3 regions of the Variovorax frigidus genome follow, and region 2 is predicted to be linked to each of the others. Evidence: riboswitches for the same ligand, from Rfam matches in the RefSeq annotation. Region 2 holds a riboswitch; each other region holds the start of a gene.
The links. Region 2 has a riboswitch for glycine ahead of gcvT (glycine cleavage system aminomethyltransferase GcvT). Riboswitches for the same ligand answer to the same signal wherever they lie in the genome.

Region 1 (6,766 bases), on a different contig from region 2:
GGTAGGTCACCATCACGGTGAAGGCGAACTTGAACAGGTTGTCGTTGGCCGCGCCCGCGAACTGCGTCCAGAAGAAGGGTGCGAAGCGCCGCTGCTTGAGCAGGGCGAACTGGTTGGCGTGGGCGTCGGATGCCATGGCGGGTGCTGTCATTCGAATGTCCCTGTCGGGCTCCTCAGGCCGTCAGGGCGGCTGCGCGTGGATTGTGCCGCAGGGGCCTGCCGCCATGCATGAAGCATCTGCAAGGCCGGCCATGCGGCGCAGGCCGCCGCGAGGTGCTTGAGGCTGTGGCCCGACACCCATTGGCCGGTGGCCTGGTAGATCACCTCGTCGCCGAGCTCCAGCAATTTGGCCAACCCGTAGCAGCAGATGACCAGCCCGAGCCGGAGGCCGAGCGCGCCCGGCACCGGCCGCAGCAGCGCCAGGCCGAGCACCAGCAACATGCCGCCGAACTGCAGCACGGCCCAGGGCAGCACGTCGCCGCGCAGGTGGCAGACCGCCAGCGCCCACCCGCCGGCCACGAGCATGGCGCAGGCCGCCGGCCAACCGGCACGCCGGCCGACGCGCTCGCCGACCGCCAGCCCGACCATGCCGGCAAACGCGACGGCCATGCCGAGGCGGTCGGCCGTGAGCCGCAAGGCATCGGGATGCAGGTGATAGAAGGCCGAGCCGGCGGCGGTGAAGACCAGGCCCGCGAAGAAGAGTTGCGCACAACGCCGCGGGCCGGCCTCGCCAGCCGGCGAGGCCTGGAGGCGGTGCAGCCGGACCAGGCCCCAGAGACCCAGCAGCGCGAACGGCAGGTTGCTCAGCACGTCCATCGCATGGGGCAGGCCCAGCCAGTGGCGGCCGTCGGCAAAGCCGGCGCCCGCCATCGGGTCCGGCAGCGCCGGCCCGAGAGCGGCCACGAGCACGCCCAGCAGCAGCACGGCCAGCAGCGCACGTTCGCGGCCGTCGAGCGCGGGGAAGAAGCGGCGAAAAGATCGGTTCATGGCTCGAATCTAGGCGTCTGCGGTGTTTTCCTGGCATCGAAAATCGATACGGTTCATCGATCGAGCCCATTCGGTATCGTCCTGTAATACCCTCTCACCCATGAGCACCACTGTCGATCTGGTTCAGGCCCTGAAGAACGAACTGAAGAACGCCCGCATGACCTATGCCGATCTGGCCCGGTCGCTGGGCATGGCGGAGTCCAGCGTGAAGCGCATGCTGGCCAAGTCCGACATGCCGCTGAGCCGGGTCGATGCGATCTGCCGCGCCCTCAAGATGGATTTTGCCGAGCTCGCGCGGCGTGTGGCCGACGCCCAGCCGCTGCTGCGCGAACTCACGCTCGAACAGGAAAAGGCGGTGGTGCGGGACAAGAAGCTGATCCTGGTCGCCATCAGCGTGCTGAGCCAGTGGACGCTGGAGCAGATCGTCGGCGCCTACCGCCTGAGCGAGGCCGAATGCATCACCTGCTTCGCCCAGCTCGACCGCATCGGCATCATCGAGCTGCGGCCGCTCAACCGTTACCGGCTCAAGCTGGCCAAGACCTTCCGCTGGCGCCCGCACGGGCCGGTGATGAACTTCTTCCGGGACAACGTCGTGCTCGACTACTACAGCGGCGGCTTCGACGGGCCGGCAGAGGGACTGCTGCTGGTGCATGGCTCGATCAGCCGGGCGCTGGCGCCGTCCTTCCTCGAACGGCTGCAACGCGTGGCGCAGGATTTCGCCCAGCAGCACCAGACCGATCAGAAGCTTTCGCCCGACGACCGGGAGGGCTACACCTTGCTGCTGGGCATGCGCAACTGGGAATTCGAGGCCTTCACCCGCCTGCGCCGCAATTGAAAATCGGCATGTGGCGCCGATGCCGCATGTTTCGATTCATATTCGACCTATATCGAATGCAGATTTATTTATTTTGTCAAGACGGGTAAACTCCTATTTCTGCAGAAAAGAGGGTCTCCGGCCCCACCGCACGCGCAAACTCCCATGAACGCCGAGGTGAACCGCCCAGCCGGTTCGACGACTGCCTCATTTCGATTCGCCGTCTGAAGAGCCATCGCCCCGCGCGATGCACCGAAGGAGCAAACCCGTTGCAAGGCGCAGCGGGCGAATCTCTCAGGTACCCAGGACAGAGGGAGCGGCAACCTGAACCCCGGACCTGGCCCGCACTGCGAAGTGCGGCGGTCCGCCGTTTGTGCCTTCCCACAAGGAATCGGACCATGCGCGTGATCGTTCTAGGCGGCGGTCTTCTCGGCGTCGCCTCGGCTTATTACCTCCAGCAGCTCGGCCATGAGGTCACGGTGATCGACCGTCATGCGGCACCTGCCGCCAAGGCCCGCGGCATGGCCAGCGCCCCCCTGCGCGCGCCGCCGGCGCCGCCGCCCGCGCGCAGCCTGTGCGGCACGGCAATCGACGGCCTGCGCCGCCGTCTGCGCCGCGTGTCCGGCTACCTGACCGGTGTGCGCCACCGGCCGGCCGCGCGCCTGGAGCACATGGTGCGCCTCGCCACCTACAGCCGGCAGACGGTGCACGAGCTGCGCAAGGAAGCCGGCGTGTCGCAGGACCTGCGCAGCGCCGGATGGATGCGCGTCTACACCGATGCCAAGGCCTTCGAGGCTCTCACGCACAACGTGGGCCGGCTGCAGGCGCTGGGCTGCTCGCTGCAGCTGCTGTCGCCCGATCAGGCCATCGGCATCGAACCCTCGCTCGATCATCTGCACGGCCAGCTCGCCGGCGCTGCGTACACCCACGAAGACATCTCGCGCGACCCGGCGGCGTTCGCGGCCAGCCTCGCCTTCATGTGCCGCGCCGCCGGCGTGCGCTTCCTGATGAACCACTCGGTGATCAAGCTGCATGCGCACGAGGGCCGCATCGATCAGGTGGAACTGGCCAATGCCGACGGCGAGCACAGCAGGCTGCGCGCCGATGCGTACGTGCTGGCGCTGGGCACGGGCAGCGTCCCCCACGCGCGGGCGCTGGGCATCGCCATGCCGCTGCGGCGGATGCGCGAGTACGTCATGGTGGTGCCGATCCAGGACATGGCACGGGCGCCGCAGGTAATGCTCAACGACCGGCAAGGCCGCCTGCGCATCCGGCGCATCGAGACCCCGGAGGGCGAACGGCTGCGCGTGTGCTGCATGGTTCGCCTCGCCACCGACGCGCAGGATCTCCCCGACTCGGCGCACTTCGCGCGCATGCTGGCGCGGGTCGAGACCCTGCTGCCGGGCGTGGTCGACCCTTCGCGCGCCGAGTTCTCCAGCACGCTGCACGCGCGCAGCGCCAGCGGCATGCCGCTGATCGGCCGCACGCCGCTGCGCAACCTGTTTCTCAACACGGCCCCTGGCGCGCAGGGCTGGGTCAACACCTGCGGCGCGGGCAAGTCGATCGCACGCATCGTGAGCGGGCTTTTGCCCGAGGTCGAATTCGCCTTCGCCAAGGGCTGAGCCCCGGGCGGGCTCAGTCGGCGACGAACACCGTCAACACGCCGGTGTAGCCGTACACGTGGTGCCGGGCGATCTCGCCGGCGGCGAAGAAGCCGGTCAGCGGCACATCGCCCAGCGCATGCCGCACGATCTGCATCTCCGCGCCTGGCGCACCGAAATGCGCGCCGCCGCGCCCCGAACAGCTCACATACACCGCGCCCGCGATGCGGCGCGCCGGATGCGGCGCGGCCTCGGCCTCGCCGGCCGCGACCGCGCGGGCCGTGGCCAGCGTCTGCTCCTCGGGCTCGAGCTCTTCGCGGATCTCGGCGCAGATGCGCATCAGGTCGGCACGCGCGGCCTGAGGGCTGCGCCGGCAGAAGCTCATGCGCATGCCGGCCTCGGCCGTGTCGGCGATCGCGATGCCGCGGCGCGTCGGGTCGAGGCCGATGATGTGGCGCACCAGCACGTCGGCGCCGAGGTCGCCGGTGCGGCGGATGCCGTCACTGCCGGCGTCGACCAGCCCGACCAGCGTGGCGCGCACCACCTCGATCGCCTCCTGCGGCGCCTCGAGCGAGATCTGCAGGTCGTTCAGCAGCACGTCGAGCGCGGGCTCGCCGTCGAGCTGAAGCAGCAGGTTGCCGTCGACCTCGGTGATCTCGCGCTCGCGCGACACCGGCTCGCAGCCCTGCGTGACGCGCGACACCAGCCGCACGCCTTCGCTGAACACCACGCCGGACATGCCGCCCGAGAACACGCCGCGGGCCGCGCCGTGGCCGCGGATGTTGCCGTTGCCGCCCAGTGCGAACTGCAGCGCCCCGCGGCGCCCCGACGACAGGCCGCCGAAGAGGTAGCCGGTGTCGGTGCGCCCGGCCATCTCGCCGACCAGCTCGGCCAGTTCCGGCGTGCCCGGGTCGGCATGCACCAGCGCCGTGTGCGCCTCGAAGCCGCTCATCTCCGAACTGCCCAGCGGCGCCACGCCGGAGAACACGCGGTACTGGTCGCTGGGCAGCGCGCACAGCATCACGCTCAGCGCCGGTTCGTCGAAGTACTCGGCATTGTTGGCCGCGACGCCGAAGCCCACGGTGCCCGACCAGTCGGTGATTTCGGGCAATTCGGCCCCGAGGTGGTCGAGGATGTCCTGCGCCTCGGCCGCATAGTGGTCGGTGATGTAGAGCAGGCCCAGCGTGGGGGCGGCGGCGTAGTCGGGCAGCGCCATCTGCGCGCGCAACTGCGCGAGCGCGAGGCCTGCCGCCATCCGCCATTGCGGATGGGTGGCGTGGCCGGTGGGAAAAAGCTTCATGCGCGCGGTCCGGGGTCCTGGAGAGAGAAAAGAAGGGATTCAGCCGCGCGCGCGCCGGGGCGCGGCTGCGGCGGGAGGTTTGGCCGCGGCCTTGCGCGGGGCGGTCTTGCGGGCGGGCGCCTTCCTGGTCGCCGGCTTCGCTGCGTGCGGCTGTGTCGGTGTCGCGCCCGGCATCTTGGCGTGGGCCGCCTCCTGCATCGCGGTGCTGGCGATCTGCTGGAATTGCTGCGTCAGCGCGTTCCACCACTGCAGCGGATCGACCACGCCTGGCGCCGCGGATGCTTTCTCGTCGGTGGCCTCGGCGGCGGGGGCGGGCGCCGGTTCAGGCGCAGGCGCAGGGGAAGGTGAAGCGACGGCCGACTCGGTCGCCGTCGCCGCCGGCCGGGTGAACACCTTGGCCAGGTCTTCCATCTGCACGTTCATGCCACGCAGCGTCGACAAGGTCATCTTCTGCACCTCGAGCGCCTGGATCGTCGCTTTCAACGCGTGGCCGTTCTGCTCGAGCCAGTACTGCACCGTCTTGAGCTCCTGGATGCGCTTTTCGAGTTCCTCGACGCTGAGCGTCGGCGCCACCCAGTTCGACAGGCTGGGCATGCCGGTGGCGGTGCCGCCACCGGAGGCTGCGTTGCCGGCCAGCCCCTTGAGAAAGTCGAAGCCGGGAACGAACTGACTGAAGGCAAAAGGGGAATTCGCGTCGCTCATGGCTGTCTCCGGCAGTGGTGGGCGCCAGCTTACCCCAGGCCGCTGGCGCGCGGCGGTCCCCCTCAGTGGCGGTGGGCCGGTGCCGCAGCACCGGCGGCGGCACCCGGAGCGACGCTGCGCACCGGCACGTTCAGCGCCAGCGTGCTCTTGGCGCCCTTGGCGTCCTCGAACTGCAGCGTGATCGGCAAGGTCGCGTCCTTGACGATGGGCTGCTTCAGGTCCATCAGCATCAGGTGATAGCCGCCCGGCTTGAGTTCGACCGTGCGGTGCGCAGGCAGCTCGACGCCGGACACGCCGCGCATGCGCATGGTGTCGCCCTCCATCTTCATTTCATGGACTTCGGCCACACCGGCGGCCGGCGTGGTCGCGCCGACCAGCTTGAGGCCTTCGTGGGCCGTGAGCTTCATGAAGGCGCCGGTGCCGCTTTGTCCAGGCACGGCGGCACGGACCCAGGCGTCCTGCACGTCGACCGGCGCGGCCGTCTGGGCCCAGGCCGAAACACTGGCTGCGATGGCGATGCAGGCTGCGGCGCTGCGAAAGGGGGTGATGAAAGTCATGCGGAAACTCCTTGGAGACAGGAAAACGTCGGGGGTCGAACGGGCGGCGGCGGTCTGCGGTGCAGGGCCTGCGGTGTCTCGCGCGAGCGGCAGGCACCGGCGCGGAAAAGACGGAAAAACGGATCAGGCGCGAAGCGGCGGCCCGCGGGCCGGCAGCGGCGCGGCGGCGAGCGCCACGCGCGTGGCCTCGACCGATCGCACCAGGCGTCCAATGGGCAGCAGCACCGGCCCCGGCCGCTGCGACGCGGCCTGCGGCGGCGCCCCGCCCGGCAGGCACAGCGGGCAGTCGATGTGGCTCGCGCCGACCTCCTGCAGGCCGTCGATCGTGTGAACCACCATCTTCACGGTGCCGACGCCGGAGCACACGAGTTCCAGCGCCTGCGATTGCACCAGCGGCGATGCCGCGGCCACACCGAGCGACAGCACGAAACCCCACAGCACGAAACGGCCGAGCACGCCGAGACGGCAGAGGCGAAGGACGTGGCGCAGGACGGCAGGCATGGAAGCGGCGATTATGGCGCCGGCACCTGCCGCGTCACGCGGAAGCCCCGGGCCGCCAGCACGGCCGGCAGGCCCTTCGGCCCGACCATGTGCAGCGCGCCAACCGCGGCGAATAGGCGGCGTCCCTGGTCATGCAGGCGAGCGATGCCGTCCGCCAGGCCGGGGTTGCGGTCGTCCAGCAGCCGCTTCAGCGCGCGCTCGTCAGCCGGCGTCTTCACGCAGTCGCACCAGCGGCGGTAGTCGGACAGCTTTTGCCAGTCGCTGGAAGCCCAGACCTCGGCGAGTTCGGCGCCGAGCGCGCTCG
Region 2 (6,766 bases):
CCGCCGACAAGACCGCCTTCCTCGAAGCCGCCAAGGTGGCCGTCAAGGCCAACCGCGACCGCGTCGACCAGGACGATGCCAACGGCGTGAAGGAACTCCGCGCCCAGGGCATGACCGTGATCGATACCATCGACAAGGCCAAGTTCGTCGCGATGCTGGCCCCGGTGAATGCCGACTTCGAGAAGCAGTTCGGCAAGGCCAACCTCGACAAGATCCGCGACGTCAAGTAACGCTCGGGCCGCCATCCCCGCGGGATGGTCCGATGCCCGCCGTGCAACCGGCGGGCTTTTTTGTTTTCTCGAACGGCTTTGAGATGAAAGAAAAATTCCTTGGATTGGAGCGCTGGACGACGACTGCGTCGATGGTGCTCGCCTGCCTGATGCTGGTGATCGCCTCGGCGCTGGGCGTGTTCCAGATCGTCACCCGCTTCGTGCTCGAACAACCCGCCGAATGGAGCGAGATCCTGATCCGGGTCAGCCTGATCTGGATGGTCTTCCTCGGCATCCCCATGGCCTTCCGCCAGGGTGCGATGGTGAGCGTGGACGTGCTCTACCGCTGGAGCCCACCGCGTTTTCGCCGCGTGCTCGACGCCGTCGTGAGCATCGCGGCCCTGACGCTGATGCTGATCATCCTCTGGTACGGCTGGGACTACGCGATGCGTGGCCGCGTGCAGACCATGGCCGGGCTCGAGAGCCTGTCGATGGTCTGGGCCTATCTCGCGCTGCCGGTCGGCGCCGTCTTTTCCCTGTTCGGCATCGCCGGCAATTTCCTCGATCCGAAGCGGCTCGAGCTGGAGACTGCGCAATGACGCCAGTGATGGTGATGACGATGGTGCTGTGTTTCGCACTGTCGGTTTCGGTGGCGGTGTCCATCGGCCTGGCGTCGATGGTGGGCATCCAGGTGACGGGCGCCAACATGCTGATCTCCGCCAAGGAGATCTTCAACTCGATCAACAAGTTTCCGCTGGCGGCGATTCCCTTCTTCATCCTCGCGGGCAACCTGATGGAAACCGGCGGCATCTCGCGCCGGCTCGTCGAGTTCGCCAAGAGCATCGTGGGGGGTGTGCAGGGCGGCCTGCCGATGACCTGCGTGCTGACCTGCATGATCTTCGCAGCGGTCTCGGGCTCGTCGGTGGCGACCACTTTCGCGATCGGCGCGATCCTGATCCCGGCGCTCATCAAGCACGGCTACCCGCGCTCGTACGCGGCGGCCCTGCAGGCCACCAGCGCGGAGCTGGGCGTGATCATTCCGCCGTCGATCCCGATGATCCTCTACGGCGTGAGCGCCGAAGTGTCGATCGGCGAACTGTTCATCGCGGGCTTCGGCCCGGGCATCCTGATCAGCCTCGCGCTGATGCTGTTCGTCTGGGTCTACTGCAAATGGAAGGGCTGGGGCAAGACCGACGGCGAAGGCCGCATGCCCTTCGGCCGCGCGCTGTGGCAGGCCGGCTGGGCCCTGCTGATGCCGGTGATCATCCTGGGCGGCATCTACGGCGGCATCTTCACGCCGACCGAAGCCTCGGCGGTGGCGGTGTTCTACGCGCTGATCGTGGGCGTGGTGATCTACCGCGAGATCAAGCCCAAGGATCTGTACGTGATCCTGCGCAAGTCGGTGCTGTCGTCGGCGGTGATCATGTTCATCATCGCCAACGCAGGGCTGTTCGCGTTCCTGATCACGCGCGCGGGCGTGCCCGACGCCATCGGCCACTGGCTGCAGGAGGTGCTCAAGTCGCCTGCGATGTTCCTGCTGGGCGTGAACGCGGCGCTGTTCGTCATCGGCATGTTCATCGAGACCAGCGCGGCCATCATCGTGCTGGCGCCGATCCTCGCGCCGGTGGCGGTGCACTTCGGCATCGACCCGGTGCACTTCGGGCTGATCATGGTGGTCAACCTGGCCCTCGGCATGATCACGCCGCCCTTCGGCGTGAACCTGTTCGCGGCCTGCACGGTGGCGCGCATCTCGCTCGACCGCATCGTGAAGCACCTGATTCCGTTCGTGCTGGTGATCCTCGCCTGCCTGATGGTGATCACCTACGTGCCCTGGGTCTCGCTGGCCCTGCGCGACCTGGTCTACGCCAGGTAGTCGCGGCGCAGGTACACGCTCGGCGGCACGCCGAGCGTGCGCCGGAACATCGCCGTGAACGCGCTGGGGCTCTCGTAGCCGTGCGACAGCGCCACCTCCAGGATCGACGCGCCGGCCGCCAGTTTCGGCAAGCTCAGCAGCAGCCGCGCCTGACGGCACCAGGCGCCGAAATTCATGCCCGTCTCGCGCTGGAACAGCCGTGCCAGCGTGCGGGGGTTCATGTGCAGCCGCTGCGCCCAGTCGTCGAGCGCGGCGGGCAGCGACGGGTCGCGCACCAGCGCTTCGCACAGCGCGGCCAGGCGCGCATGGCGCGGCATCGGCACATGCAGCGACAGCACGGGCGCGGCCTCGATCTCGTCGAGCATCAGCTCCATCACGCGCTCGTCGCGGCCGCCCGGCGCGTAGTCCAGCGGCAGCGAGGCGGCCGTGACGATCAGCGCACGAAGCAGCTCGCCGACCTGGATCACGCGGCATTGGCGGCCCAGGTCCGCCCGCATGCCGGGTTCGACGAAGACGGTGCGCATGCGCACCGCGCCCGCCATCCGGATCTGGTGTTCCATGCCGCCCGGCACCCACACGCCGCGCCCCGTCGGCACCACCCAGCTGCCGGCGGCGGCGCTCACGATCATCACGCCCGAAATCGCGTGGATCAGCTGGCCGCGCCGATGCGTGTGCGGCGGAATGAAGGCATCGCCCTCGGGGTCGGTCGCCAGCACCGCGACGGCGCGCGGGGTCGACTCGCCCTCTTCGGGCCGCAAATTCAGCGGCGGGATCGGTTTGTCATTCTTTGTCCATTTCGCGACGATTCTTGCCGATTCATAGCGAGATGATCCTTCCATCGCTTCCTACGATGCCTTTTTCCTCCAGGCACACATGAAAGAAGCGATCGAATGAACAAGCGCCGACTCGGGCTGCTCACCGGCACCCATGCCGTCAATGACCTCTACCAGGGCCTCGTGCCCGCCCTGCTGCCCTTCATGGTGCTGGAACGGGGCTACAGCTACACCGCGGCCGCCGGCCTGATGCTGGCCGCCACCGGCCTGTCGAGCGTGGTGCAGCCGCTGTTCGGCCTGTACGCCGACCGCCATCCCCGCAGCTGGCTGGTGCCCACGGGCTTCCTGGTGGCGGCGCTGGGCGTGGTGCTGGCGGGCATCAGCCACGACTACCTGCTGACCTGGATCGCGATCGCGCTGTGCGGCCTGGGCATCGCGGCCTACCACCCGCCCGCCACCGTGGCCGCACGCGCGGCCGGCGGCGCGTCGCAGAAGGCGATGAGCGTGTTCTCGGTGGGCGGCACCATCGGCGCCTCGTTCGCGCCGGTGCTGGCCGCCACGGTGGTCGGCGGCGGCGGCCTGTCGCGCAGCTACCTGCTGGGCTTGCCGGCGCTGGCGATGGGGGTGGTGTGGCTGGTCGCCAACGCCGGCCGCGGCGCCGCCTCGGCGGCCACCGCAGCCGCCGCGCGCCAGACCCGCAGCGAAGTGCTCAAGCCGCACAACGACTGGCGCGCCTTCGGCCTGCTGGTGGCCACCATCGTCGGCTGGTCGATTCCCTACGTCACGGTGCTGTCGATGCTGTCGCTGCGCATCACGCGCGACCTGCACGGCACGAGCTTCCAGGGCGCAGCCGCCTTGACGGCTTTCACCGCCGCAGGCGCCGTCGGCACGCTGCTCGGTGGCTGGCTGGGCGACCGCATCGGCCGCATGGGCACGATCCGCACCGGCTACCTGCTCGCCCTGCCTGCGCTGGCCGGCCTGGTGCTCGCGCCCAGCGCGGGCTGGGCCATGGCCTGCACGGCGCTGCTCGGCCTGTGCATGTTCCTGCCCTTCGCGGCGCAGGTCACGCTGGCGCAGGACTACCTGCCGCGCAATCCCGCCACGGCCAGCGGCATCACGCTGGGGCTGGCGCTGTCGGTCGGCGGACTGGTGTCGCCGCTGTTCGGCATGCTGTCGGACGCACGCGGACTCGGCGTCACGCTGACGGTGGTGCTGGGCGTGCTGTGCGTCGCAACGGTGCTGGCCTTGCGGATGCGCAACCGGTCGATGCAGCCGATGGTCCCGGCGGTGGAAGCGGCCGCGGCCTGAACCCTTTGGCTGTCACCGAAAAATCATGAGGATGTCATCGCGCTGCGCCATGCTCCGGCCCTCGATCCCCGAAGGCTGTGGTTGCCATGTTTCCCTCCAAGACCGACAAGGCGCGCGACGAACTGCATGGCGGGCGTCGCACGCTGAGCCAGCGCGAGCGTGCGCTGCTGCTCATGGCCGACGGCCGGCGCTCGCTGAGCGACTTCAGCCCGCTGTTCGCCAACCGGGACGAAGCCGCGCAGGCGATCCAGACGCTGATGCAGCGGGGCTATCTGGAGGCAGCGGGCACCGTCTCGGCGGCGCCGACCGCCGTGCCGCTGCCGCTCGGCACGGCCGCCGACACCTTCGACGGCAAGCGCTCGCTGGCCACCACGCGCATGTTCCTGTTCGACATCTGCGAACGCATGTTCGTGCGCCGCGACCCGGGGCTCGCGCAGCAGATCCGCAATGCGCTGCGCGAAGCCCGCGAGCGCGAGCCGATGCTGGAGATCGCCGCGCTGATGCTCGCCGAGGTCGAGAAAAGCGCCGGCCCGGAACGTGCCGACGCGCTGCGCGAGCGCATCGACCGGCTGCTGCCGCTCGTTGAAATCGTTCACTGACGCGCCGCCCTGCTCCCGGCGATCCACTACACTTGCGGGGTCAGGAGAGAGCCCCGCGCGACGGGGCCGCCGAAGGCGCAGGGGATTCCCGAACGCTCAGGCAAAAGGACTGACGAGGCGCCGGTGACCACCGGCGTTTCCTTGCTGGAGAGAGGCCGCCGTACCGGAAACGACGCAGCGGCCCACCGAAGGAGCAACCCCCGATCGTGGGGCGAATCTCTCAGGTAAAGCGGACAGCAGGGGTGGCCCGTGGCATTGCAGCCATGGATTTCGACTGCCCCTTTGGAGTGCCGCCTGGTGACTTCTTCCGCCCCCGCTACCGAACTTCTCCAGACCCCGCTGCACGACCTGCACGTCGAACTCGGCGCCCGCATGGTGCCCTTCGCCGGCTATTCGATGCCGGTGCAGTACCCCACCGGCCTGATGGCCGAACACAAACACACGCGCACCGCCGCCGGCCTGTTCGACATCTCGCACATGGGCCAGTTGCGCCTGGTCGGCCCCGACGCCGCGGCCGCCTTCGAGACCCTGATGCCCGTCGACGTCGTCGACCTGGCACCCGGCAAGCAGCGCTACGGCCTGCTGCTGAACGACGAGGGCGGCATCCTCGACGACCTGATGTTCTTCAACGAAGGCCACGATTCGCTGTTCGTGATCGTCAACGGCGCCTGCAAGGTGGCCGACATCGCCCACATCCGGCAGCAGATCGGCGCGCGCTGCGAAGTGCAGCCTCTGCCCGACCACGCGCTGCTCGCGTTGCAGGGCCCGCAGGCCGCGGCCACGCTGGCACGGCTGTCGCCGGGCATCGAGCGCTTCGTGTTCATGACCGGCGGCGCGGTGCAGATCGGCGGCATTCCGGCCTTCGTCACGCGCAGCGGCTACACCGGCGAGGACGGCTTCGAGATCTCGGTGGCCGCGAAAGACGCCGATGCGCTGGCCCGCCTGCTGCTGGCCCAGCCCGAGGTCCAGCCCATCGGCCTGGGCGCGCGCAACTCGCTGCGACTCGAGGCCGGCCTGTGCCTCTACGGCAACGACATCGACACCACGACCACGCCGGTCGAGGCCTCGCTCAACTGGGCGATCCAGAAGGTGCGCCGCACAGGCGGTGCGCGCGCGGGCGGCTTCCCGGGCGCCGACAAGGTCCTGGCCCAGCTGGCCGCCGCGACGACCGGCGCCGCAGGCCACACCGACCACGACACCCTGAAGCGCAAGCGCGTGGGCCTGGTCGCGCTCGAACGCATCCCGGTGCGCGACGGCACGCTGCTGCAGTCCTTCGAAGGCCACGCCATCGGCACCGTCACCAGCGGCCTGCTCGGCCCCACGGCCGACCGCTGCATCGCCATGGGCTATGTCGCCACCGCCTTCGCCGAACCCGGCACGCGCGTGCAGGCCCTCGTGCGCGGCAAGCCGGTGCCGATGGAGGTCTCGACCCTGCCCTTCGTTCCGACGCATTACTACCGCGGCTGAACCCCGCGGCGCCGGCTAGGCTCTGCACCCCTGAACATTTTTTCCACGAGGAGTTTCTTCACCATGAGCATCAAGTACACCAAGGACCACGAATGGGTCGCGGCCGAAGGCGATGCCGCCACCGTCGGCATCACCGTGCACGCGCAGGACGCGCTGGGCGACGTGGTCTTCGTCGACCTGCCCGAAGTCGGCAAGACCTTCGCGCAGGGCGAAGTCGCCGGCGTCGTCGAGTCGGTCAAGGCCGCGGCCGACGTGTTCATGCCCGTGTCGGGCGAGATCGTCGAAGTCAACGAGGCGCTGCGTGCCGACCCCTCGCTGGCCAACAGCGACCCGCTGGCCAGCGGCTGGTTCTTCAAGGTCAAGCTGAGCGAGCCCGCGCAGCTCGATGCGCTGCTCGAAGCGGCCGACTACGACAAGTTCGCTTCCGAAAGCTGATCCCGCTTCTGCTTCTTCGTCCCCGTCTTTTCTTCACCGCCATGTCGACCACCTTCCCCACCCTGCACGAACTTGACACCGCCGACGAGTTCATCGCCCGCC
Region 3 (6,766 bases), on a different contig from region 2:
GCGCCTGTTCACGAAGGCGCTGGAGGACACGGGCCTGCTGGGCGGTGTGCGCCGCGTCGTGTCTGAAATGTTCGGCTCGCTGGGTGCGACGGGCAAGGGCCACGGTACCGACGTGGCCGTGCTGCTGGGCCTGGCCGGCCACGAGCCCGACACCGTCGACGTGGATGCGGTGCCGGCCCTGTTGGCCGACATCCGTGGCCGCAAGTCGTTGCACTTGGCCGGCGTTCACACCATCGCTCTGGACGAGAAGGCCGACCTGTTGCTCTACAGCCTCAAGGCACTGCCTTTCCATCCCAACGGCATGCGATTCACGGCCTTCGATGGCGACGGCGGCAGGTTGCTGGAGAAGACCTACTACTCCGTGGGCGGCGGATTCGTCGTGAGCGAGACCGTGGCCGGCGACGGTTCGCGGCAGAAGCTGATCGCGCCGGACACCGAGATCCTCGAATGGCCCTTTCACAGCGGTGCCGATCTGCTGGGCCTGACCACGCAGCACGGCTGCAGCATCGGCGACGTCATGCGGCGCAACGAACGGCATTGGCGGACCGACGAAGAGACCGATGCGGGCCTGCTGCGGATCTGGCAGGTGATGCAGGCCTGCGTCGAGCGCGGCTGCCGCACCGACGGCGTGCTGCCCGGGCCGTTCCGCGTCCGGCGCCGGGCCGCGGCGTTGACGCGGCGGCTCGGGGACTTCCGCGCGGCCATGGTGGACCCGCTCACGGTGATCGACTGGGTCAACGTCTTCGCCCTGGCCGTCAACGAGGAGAACGCCGCGGGCGGCCGTGTGGTCACGGCACCCACCAACGGCGCGGCCGGCATCGTGCCCGCGGTCCTGCACTACTACATGCGCTTCGTGCCCGGCGCCAGCGAGCGCGGGGTCGTCGACTTCCTGTTGACCGCCGCGGCCATCGGCCTGCTCTACAAGGAGAACGCTTCGATCTCCGGCGCCGAGGTGGGCTGCCAGGGCGAGGTCGGCGTGGCCTGCTCGATGGCCGCGGCCGGGTTGTGCGCGGTGCTGGGCGGCAGCCCCGAGCAGGTGGAGAACGCGGCCGAGATCGGCATGGAGCACCACCTGGGCCTGACCTGCGACCCGGTGGGCGGGCTGGTGCAGATCCCCTGCATCGAGCGCAACGCCGTGGCCTCGGTCAAGGCCATCAACGCGGCGCGCATGGCGCTCTACGGCGACGGCGTGCACCACGTGAGCCTCGACCAGGTGATCAAGACCATGCGCGAGACCGGCGCCGACATGATGACCAAGTACAAGGAAACCTCGCGCGGCGGGCTGGCCGTGAACATCGTGGAATGCTGAAGCTGCGGTCTGCATTCGCGCAAGGGACTGAAGCGGGGGCCGATGCGCACGCGTTGTCTCGACAGAGAAGGCAGCACCGGGCGATTTGGGTTCATGGCTGCGCGAGGGTACTTTCCAGAGGGGTCGCCGGGCTATCGGGTGTCTGAAGAGGGCTCAAATCCGGTGCGCGCAGAAGGGTGCCCGGAGGGCGATTTCCGCGGCACTGTTGCGGCTCCGGCTACACTCCGCGCCGCATTGCAGCCGTATCAGGCCTTGCGGCCGTTGAGAGAAACGGCCAACTCATCTTAGGAAAATTCAGTGAACCGTATCGAACTCGTCGAGAAAATCGCCACCGCCCACAACACCAGCAAGGCCGAAGCGGCCCGCATCCTGGAGACCATCACCGGTGCCATCGTCGCCGCGGTCAAGAAGGGCGACCCGGTCCAGATCGTGGGCTTCGGCACCTTCAAGCAAGTCGCACGCGCTGCACGTTCGGGCTTCAACCCGCAAGCCGGCACGAAGATCAAGATCGCCGCCCAGAAGGTGCCGAAGTTCGTTCCGGGCGCTGCCTTCAAGGCCGCCATCGACCCCAAGGCTGCCAAGCGCAAGGCCGACAAGGTCGCTGCAAAGCCGGCTGCTGCACCCGCCAAGAAGGCTGCCGTGGCTGCCAAGCCCGCTGCCGCACCCGCGAAGAAGGCTGCTGCCGCTCCTGCCAAGGCACCTGCCAAGGCTTCGGCGAAGGCTGCCGCACCTGCGAAGGCTCCGGCAAAGGCCGCAGCGGCCCCCGCCAAGGCACCGGCCAAGAAGGCTGCCGCCAAGAAGTAATTGCTGTTCGCAGCATGATGGACGACGGCCCTTCGGGGCCGTTTTCTTTGGGCCCACCGATCGCGGTGTGAAGCCGCGGAGTTGCCAGCCTTCGTGCAATGGCGGGATAATGCAAGCCTTCCAGGAGAAGCAACGACCCCCAGGGGTCGTTCTACCGAAGGCGCATCCCCGAAACGCTCAGGTCCCGTACTGGATTCATCATCAAACTGGAGAGTGCTGCCGGCGTCATGCCGAGCCGCCGCCGAAGGTGCAAACCGCGTCGCAGGACGCGGTGAATCTCTCAGGCAAAAGGACAGTGGGGCCGACGACCAATTCTGGTCGCCGGCCCTTTTTCTTTTGCGTTTTCGAACTGGAGATGATGATGAAAGTGATCGTGATGGGCGCCGGCGTGATCGGCGTCGCCACCGCATGGTACCTGCGGCAGGCCGGCCATGAAGTGACCGTGCTCGAGCGCAATGTCGGTGCCGCGCGCGAGACCAGCTTCGGCAACGGCGGCCAGATCTCGGTGAGCCATGCCGAACCCTGGGCCAACCCCTCGGCGCCGTTCAAGCTGCTCAAGTGGCTGGGCCGGGAAGATGCGCCACTGCTGTTCCGCCTGCGCGCCGACCCCGCGCAATGGCGCTGGGGCCTCAAGTTCCTCGCCGAATGCGGCGCGAAGCGCTCGACCCGCAACATGGTGCAACTGCTCAACCTGGGCACCTACAGCCGCGACAGCCTGCAGCAGCTGCGCCGCGACACCGGCATCGCCTACGACCACCTGACCAAGGGCATCCTGCACTTCTATACCAGCCAGAAGGAGTTCGATCTGGCGCTCGAGCCGGCGCGCATCATGCGCGAGCTGGGCTGCGAGCGGCAGGTGATCGATGCCGACGAGGTGGTGCGCATCGACCCCGCCATGGCCGCGATCCGCCCGCGGCTGGCCGGCGCCACCTACACCAGCGCCGACGAATCGGGCGACGTGCACAAGTTCACCACCGGCCTCGCGCAGAAGGCGGCCGAGCAGGGCGTGCAGTTCCGTTACGGCGTGCGCGTCCAGCGGCTGCGCACCGAAGGCGGTGCGATGCGCGGAGTGGAGATCGCGAGCGAGAGCGGCATGTACGAGGTGGTGCAGGGCGATGCCTACGTGCTCGCGCTGGGCAGCTTCAGCGCCCCGCTCGCGCGCGGCGCGGGTGTGTCGCTCGACATCTATCCGGCCAAGGGTTACTCGGCGACGCTGCCCATCCTCGATGCCGACAAGGCGCCCAGCGTGAGCCTGACCGACGACGAGCACAAGCTGGTCTTCTCGCGCTTCGGCGATCGGCTGCGCATCGCGGGCACGGCCGAGCTCAACGGCTACGACCTGTCGCTGAACCCGGTGCGTTGCGAAGCCATCGTGCGCCGCACGCTCGACATCTTCCCGGGCGTGAGCCGGCCCGAGCTCGCGAGCTACTGGGCCGGCCTGCGTCCGGCGACGCCAGGCAACGTGCCCTACATCGGCCGCAGCAAGGTGCAGGGCCTGTTCCTCAACACCGGCCACGGCACGCTGGGCTGGACGCACGGCTGCGGTTCGGGCCGCGCGCTGGCCGAACTGATGTCGGGCCGGCGGCCCGAGGTCGACTTCGCCTTCTGCGGGCCGACCCCCGCGCGGGCCGTCGTCTCGACCGTGCTGGCGCCGGATCGGCGCGGCCGCGCGGCCTGAGCCATCTCGGCGCGAGATGCGCGCTTCGCCCATCGGTATGAATTTTCCGCGTTAACCCGCTGCGGCGGGCGGCGGTGCGCGCGCGACGATTCGCGCATCGCCGGGCGTGAGAACATGCCCGGCTGTCACCCGGGACCTTCTCCATGAACACCTCTGCCATGCCGCGCCCTTCGTCGGGCGCCGGCGCCTCCCTCGCCGCGGACGCGGTCTACCGAAAAGTCAGCTGGCGGCTGATCCCGCTGCTCTTCGTCTGCTACATCGTCGCCTACCTCGACCGTGTCAACGTGGGCTTCGCCAAGTTGCAGATGCAGGACGCGCTGCAGTTCAGCGAAGCCGTCTACGGCCTGGGCGCGGGCATCTTCTTCATCGGCTACTTCCTGTTCGAGGTGCCGAGCAACGTGATCCTGCACAAGGTCGGCGCCAAGCGCTGGATCGCGCGGATCATGGTGACCTGGGGCCTGCTGTCGGCCGGCACGATGTTCGTGACGACGCCCATGTCCTTCTACCTGGTCCGCTTCTTCCTGGGCGCGGCCGAGGCGGGCTTCTTCCCCGGCATCATCCTGTACCTCACCTACTGGTACCCGGCGGCGCGCCGCGGCAAGGCGACCTCGCTGTTCCTGGCCGCCATTCCCTTCGCGGGCATCCTCGGCGGGCCGTTCTCGGGCTGGATCCTGCAGAGCATGGCCGGCGTCAACGGCTGGCAGGGCTGGCAGTGGCTGTTCCTGCTGCAGGGCCTGCCGACGGTCGCCATGGGCTTCCTGGTCTGGCGCTACCTCGACGACCGCGTGAAGGACGCGCGATGGCTCGAGCCGGCCGAGCGCGAACTGATCGCGCGCGACATCGCGGCCGACGGCAGCGGGAAGTCCGAGGCCAAGGTGCTCAGCGTGCTGACCAACGGCCGCGTGTGGCTGCTGGCGCTGGTGTACTTCACCTTCACGGCGGGGCTCTACGGCATCTCGTTCTGGCTGCCCAGCATCATCAAGTCGATCGGCGTGAAGAGCGCGCTCGACATCGGCCTCTTGAGCGCGATCCCCTGGTCCTTCGGCGTGGTCGCGATGTACCTGGTGGCCCGCAGCGCCGACAAGCGGCTCGAACACCGATGGCACTCGGCCGTCGCCGCGGTGGTGGGCGCGCTCGGCCTGGTGCTGAGCGTGGCCATGCACGGCAACGCGGTCTGGGCCATGGCGGGCCTGACCATCGCGACCATGGGCATCATGGCCACGCTGCCGGTGTTCTGGGGCCTGCCGACCAGCTTCCTGGGCGGCGCGGCCGCGGCGGCCGGCATCGCCTTCATCAATTCCTTCGGCAACCTCTCGGGCTTTGCCGCGCCCTTCCTGATCGGCGTGATCAAGGACATCACGAAGAGCACCGACTCGGGCCTGCACATGCTGGCCGGGCTGCTGGTGCTCGGGGCCGTGCTGGTGCTGGTGTTGGCCAAGCCCACGGCTGCGTCCCGCGGCAACCGCTGAGCGGCGGTACGCCCTTTTTTGACAGGAGCCCCCATGTCCCCCCACGCGAACACCGCAGCGGGCGCGCCGCTGCATGCCCCGCGCCGCTCACCTTCGCCCGCGCTGACCGCGCAACTGCAGGCGCATTTCGGCGCGCGTTTCTCCACCGGCGCTTCGGTGCTGCTGCAGCATGGCAGCGACGAGTCGGCCTACCTGCCGGTGCCGCCCGATGCGGTGGTCTACGTGCACAGCACCGAAGAGGCCGCCTTCGTGGTGCGCGCCTGCGCGGCCGAACGCGTGCCGCTGATCGCCTTCGGCGTCGGCTCGTCGATCGAGGGCCACCTGCTGGCCGTCGAAGGCGGCGTCTGCATCGACTTCTCGCAAATGAACAAGGTGCTCGCGATCCGCACCGAGGACCTCAACGTCACTGTCGAGGCCGGCGTCACGCGCAACCAACTCAACGCGGCGCTGGCCGGCACGGGCTTTTTCTTCTCGGTCGATCCCGGCGCCGACGCCACGGTGGGCGGCATGGTCGCGACCGCGGCCTCCGGCACCAACACGGTCCGCTACGGCACGATGCGCGACAACGTCGTCAACCTCACCGTGGTCACGGCCGACGGCGAGATCGTGCGCACCGCGACCCAGGCGCGCAAGAGCTCGGCCGGCTACAACCTGACGCAGCTCTACTGCGGCTCCGAGGGCACGCTCGGGCTGATCACCGAAGCCACCGTGCGCGTGCACCCGCACCCCGAGGTGGTGGCCGCGGCGGTGGTGCATTTCCCCGCCGTGCGCGACGCGGTCGACTGCGTGATCGAGGCGATCCAGCTCGGCGTGCCGCTCGCACGCGCCGAGATGCTGGACGCGCTGACGATCCGCGCTGTCAATGCGCACAGCCGCACGGCGCTGGGCGAACACCCCACGCTGTTTCTCGAGTTCGGCGGCAGCCAGGCTCAGATCGACGAGCAGGCTGCGATCGTGCGCGAGATCGCGGCGGGCCACGGCGGCGGCGCGTTCCAGTGGGCCACGCTGCAGGAGGAGCGCTCGCGGCTCTGGACGCCGCGCCACCACGCCTATTTCGCGTCGCTGCAGTTGCGCCCCGGCTGCCGCAGCATGACCACCGACGCCTGCGTGCCGCTGTCGGCGCTGGCCGCCTGCATCGGAGAGACGCAGGAAGACATCGGCGCGCACGGCCTGCTGGCGCCGGTGTTCGGCCACGTGGGCGACGGCAACTTCCATTGCCTGGTGCTGTTCGATCCGCTGAACGCCGACGAGGTCGCGGCGGCCGAGGCCTTCAGCCACCGGCTGGTGCAGCGCGCGCTGCGCCACGGCGGCACCTCGACCGGCGAGCATGGCGTGGGCCTGCACAAGATGCCTTACCTGGTCGAGGAGCACGGGGTGCATGCAGTGGCGCTGATGCGCGCCGTGAAACACGCGCTCGACCCGCACAACATCTTCAATCCCGGCAAGGTGGTGCCCTTCGAAGCGCTGCGCTGACGCCGTCGGCGCGCGGGTCCGACGACAATGGCC

Region 1: it holds a riboswitch for glycine, as region 2 does, so the genes downstream of both, ACSFBC_RS21760 (FAD-dependent oxidoreductase) here and gcvT (glycine cleavage system aminomethyltransferase GcvT) in region 2, are expected to answer to the same signal.
Region 3: it holds a riboswitch for glycine, as region 2 does, so the genes downstream of both, ACSFBC_RS09815 (D-amino acid dehydrogenase) here and gcvT (glycine cleavage system aminomethyltransferase GcvT) in region 2, are expected to answer to the same signal.

What each region holds. Positions count from the first base shown of each region.
Region 1 is NZ_JBPJZF010000007.1:223,658-230,423, forward strand. It holds gene ACSFBC_RS21745 (MFS transporter) at 1-136, opposite strand, end outside; gene ACSFBC_RS21750 (hypothetical protein) at 148-987, opposite strand; gene ACSFBC_RS21755 (helix-turn-helix domain-containing protein) at 1,088-1,822, shown strand; glycine riboswitch at 2,016-2,122, shown strand; gene ACSFBC_RS21760 (FAD-dependent oxidoreductase) at 2,200-3,423, shown strand; gene ACSFBC_RS21765 (FIST signal transduction protein) at 3,437-4,702, opposite strand; gene ACSFBC_RS21770 (PhaM family polyhydroxyalkanoate granule multifunctional regulatory protein) at 4,742-5,404, opposite strand; gene ACSFBC_RS21775 (copper chaperone PCu(A)C) at 5,467-5,961, opposite strand; gene ACSFBC_RS21780 (DUF2946 family protein) at 6,085-6,462, opposite strand; gene ACSFBC_RS21785 (TraB/GumN family protein) at 6,474-6,766, opposite strand, start outside.
Region 2 is NZ_JBPJZF010000004.1:386,276-393,041, forward strand. It holds gene ACSFBC_RS14090 (TRAP transporter substrate-binding protein) at 1-230, shown strand, start outside; gene ACSFBC_RS14095 (TRAP transporter small permease) at 314-808, shown strand; gene ACSFBC_RS14100 (TRAP transporter large permease) at 805-2,082, shown strand; gene ACSFBC_RS14105 (AraC family transcriptional regulator) at 2,070-2,846, opposite strand; gene ACSFBC_RS14110 (MFS transporter) at 2,973-4,163, shown strand; gene ACSFBC_RS14115 (hypothetical protein) at 4,250-4,762, shown strand; glycine riboswitch at 4,802-4,876, shown strand; glycine riboswitch at 4,897-5,009, shown strand; gene gcvT (glycine cleavage system aminomethyltransferase GcvT) at 5,057-6,229, shown strand; gene gcvH (glycine cleavage system protein GcvH) at 6,293-6,664, shown strand; gene gcvP (aminomethyl-transferring glycine dehydrogenase) at 6,706-6,766, shown strand, end outside.
Region 3 is NZ_JBPJZF010000003.1:93,036-99,801, forward strand. It holds gene ACSFBC_RS09805 (L-serine ammonia-lyase) at 1-1,309, shown strand, start outside; partial or broken gene ACSFBC_RS09810 (HU family DNA-binding protein) at 1,607-1,996, shown strand; glycine riboswitch at 2,310-2,419, shown strand; gene ACSFBC_RS09815 (D-amino acid dehydrogenase) at 2,475-3,791, shown strand; gene ACSFBC_RS09820 (MFS transporter) at 3,935-5,260, shown strand; gene ACSFBC_RS09825 (FAD-binding oxidoreductase) at 5,294-6,733, shown strand.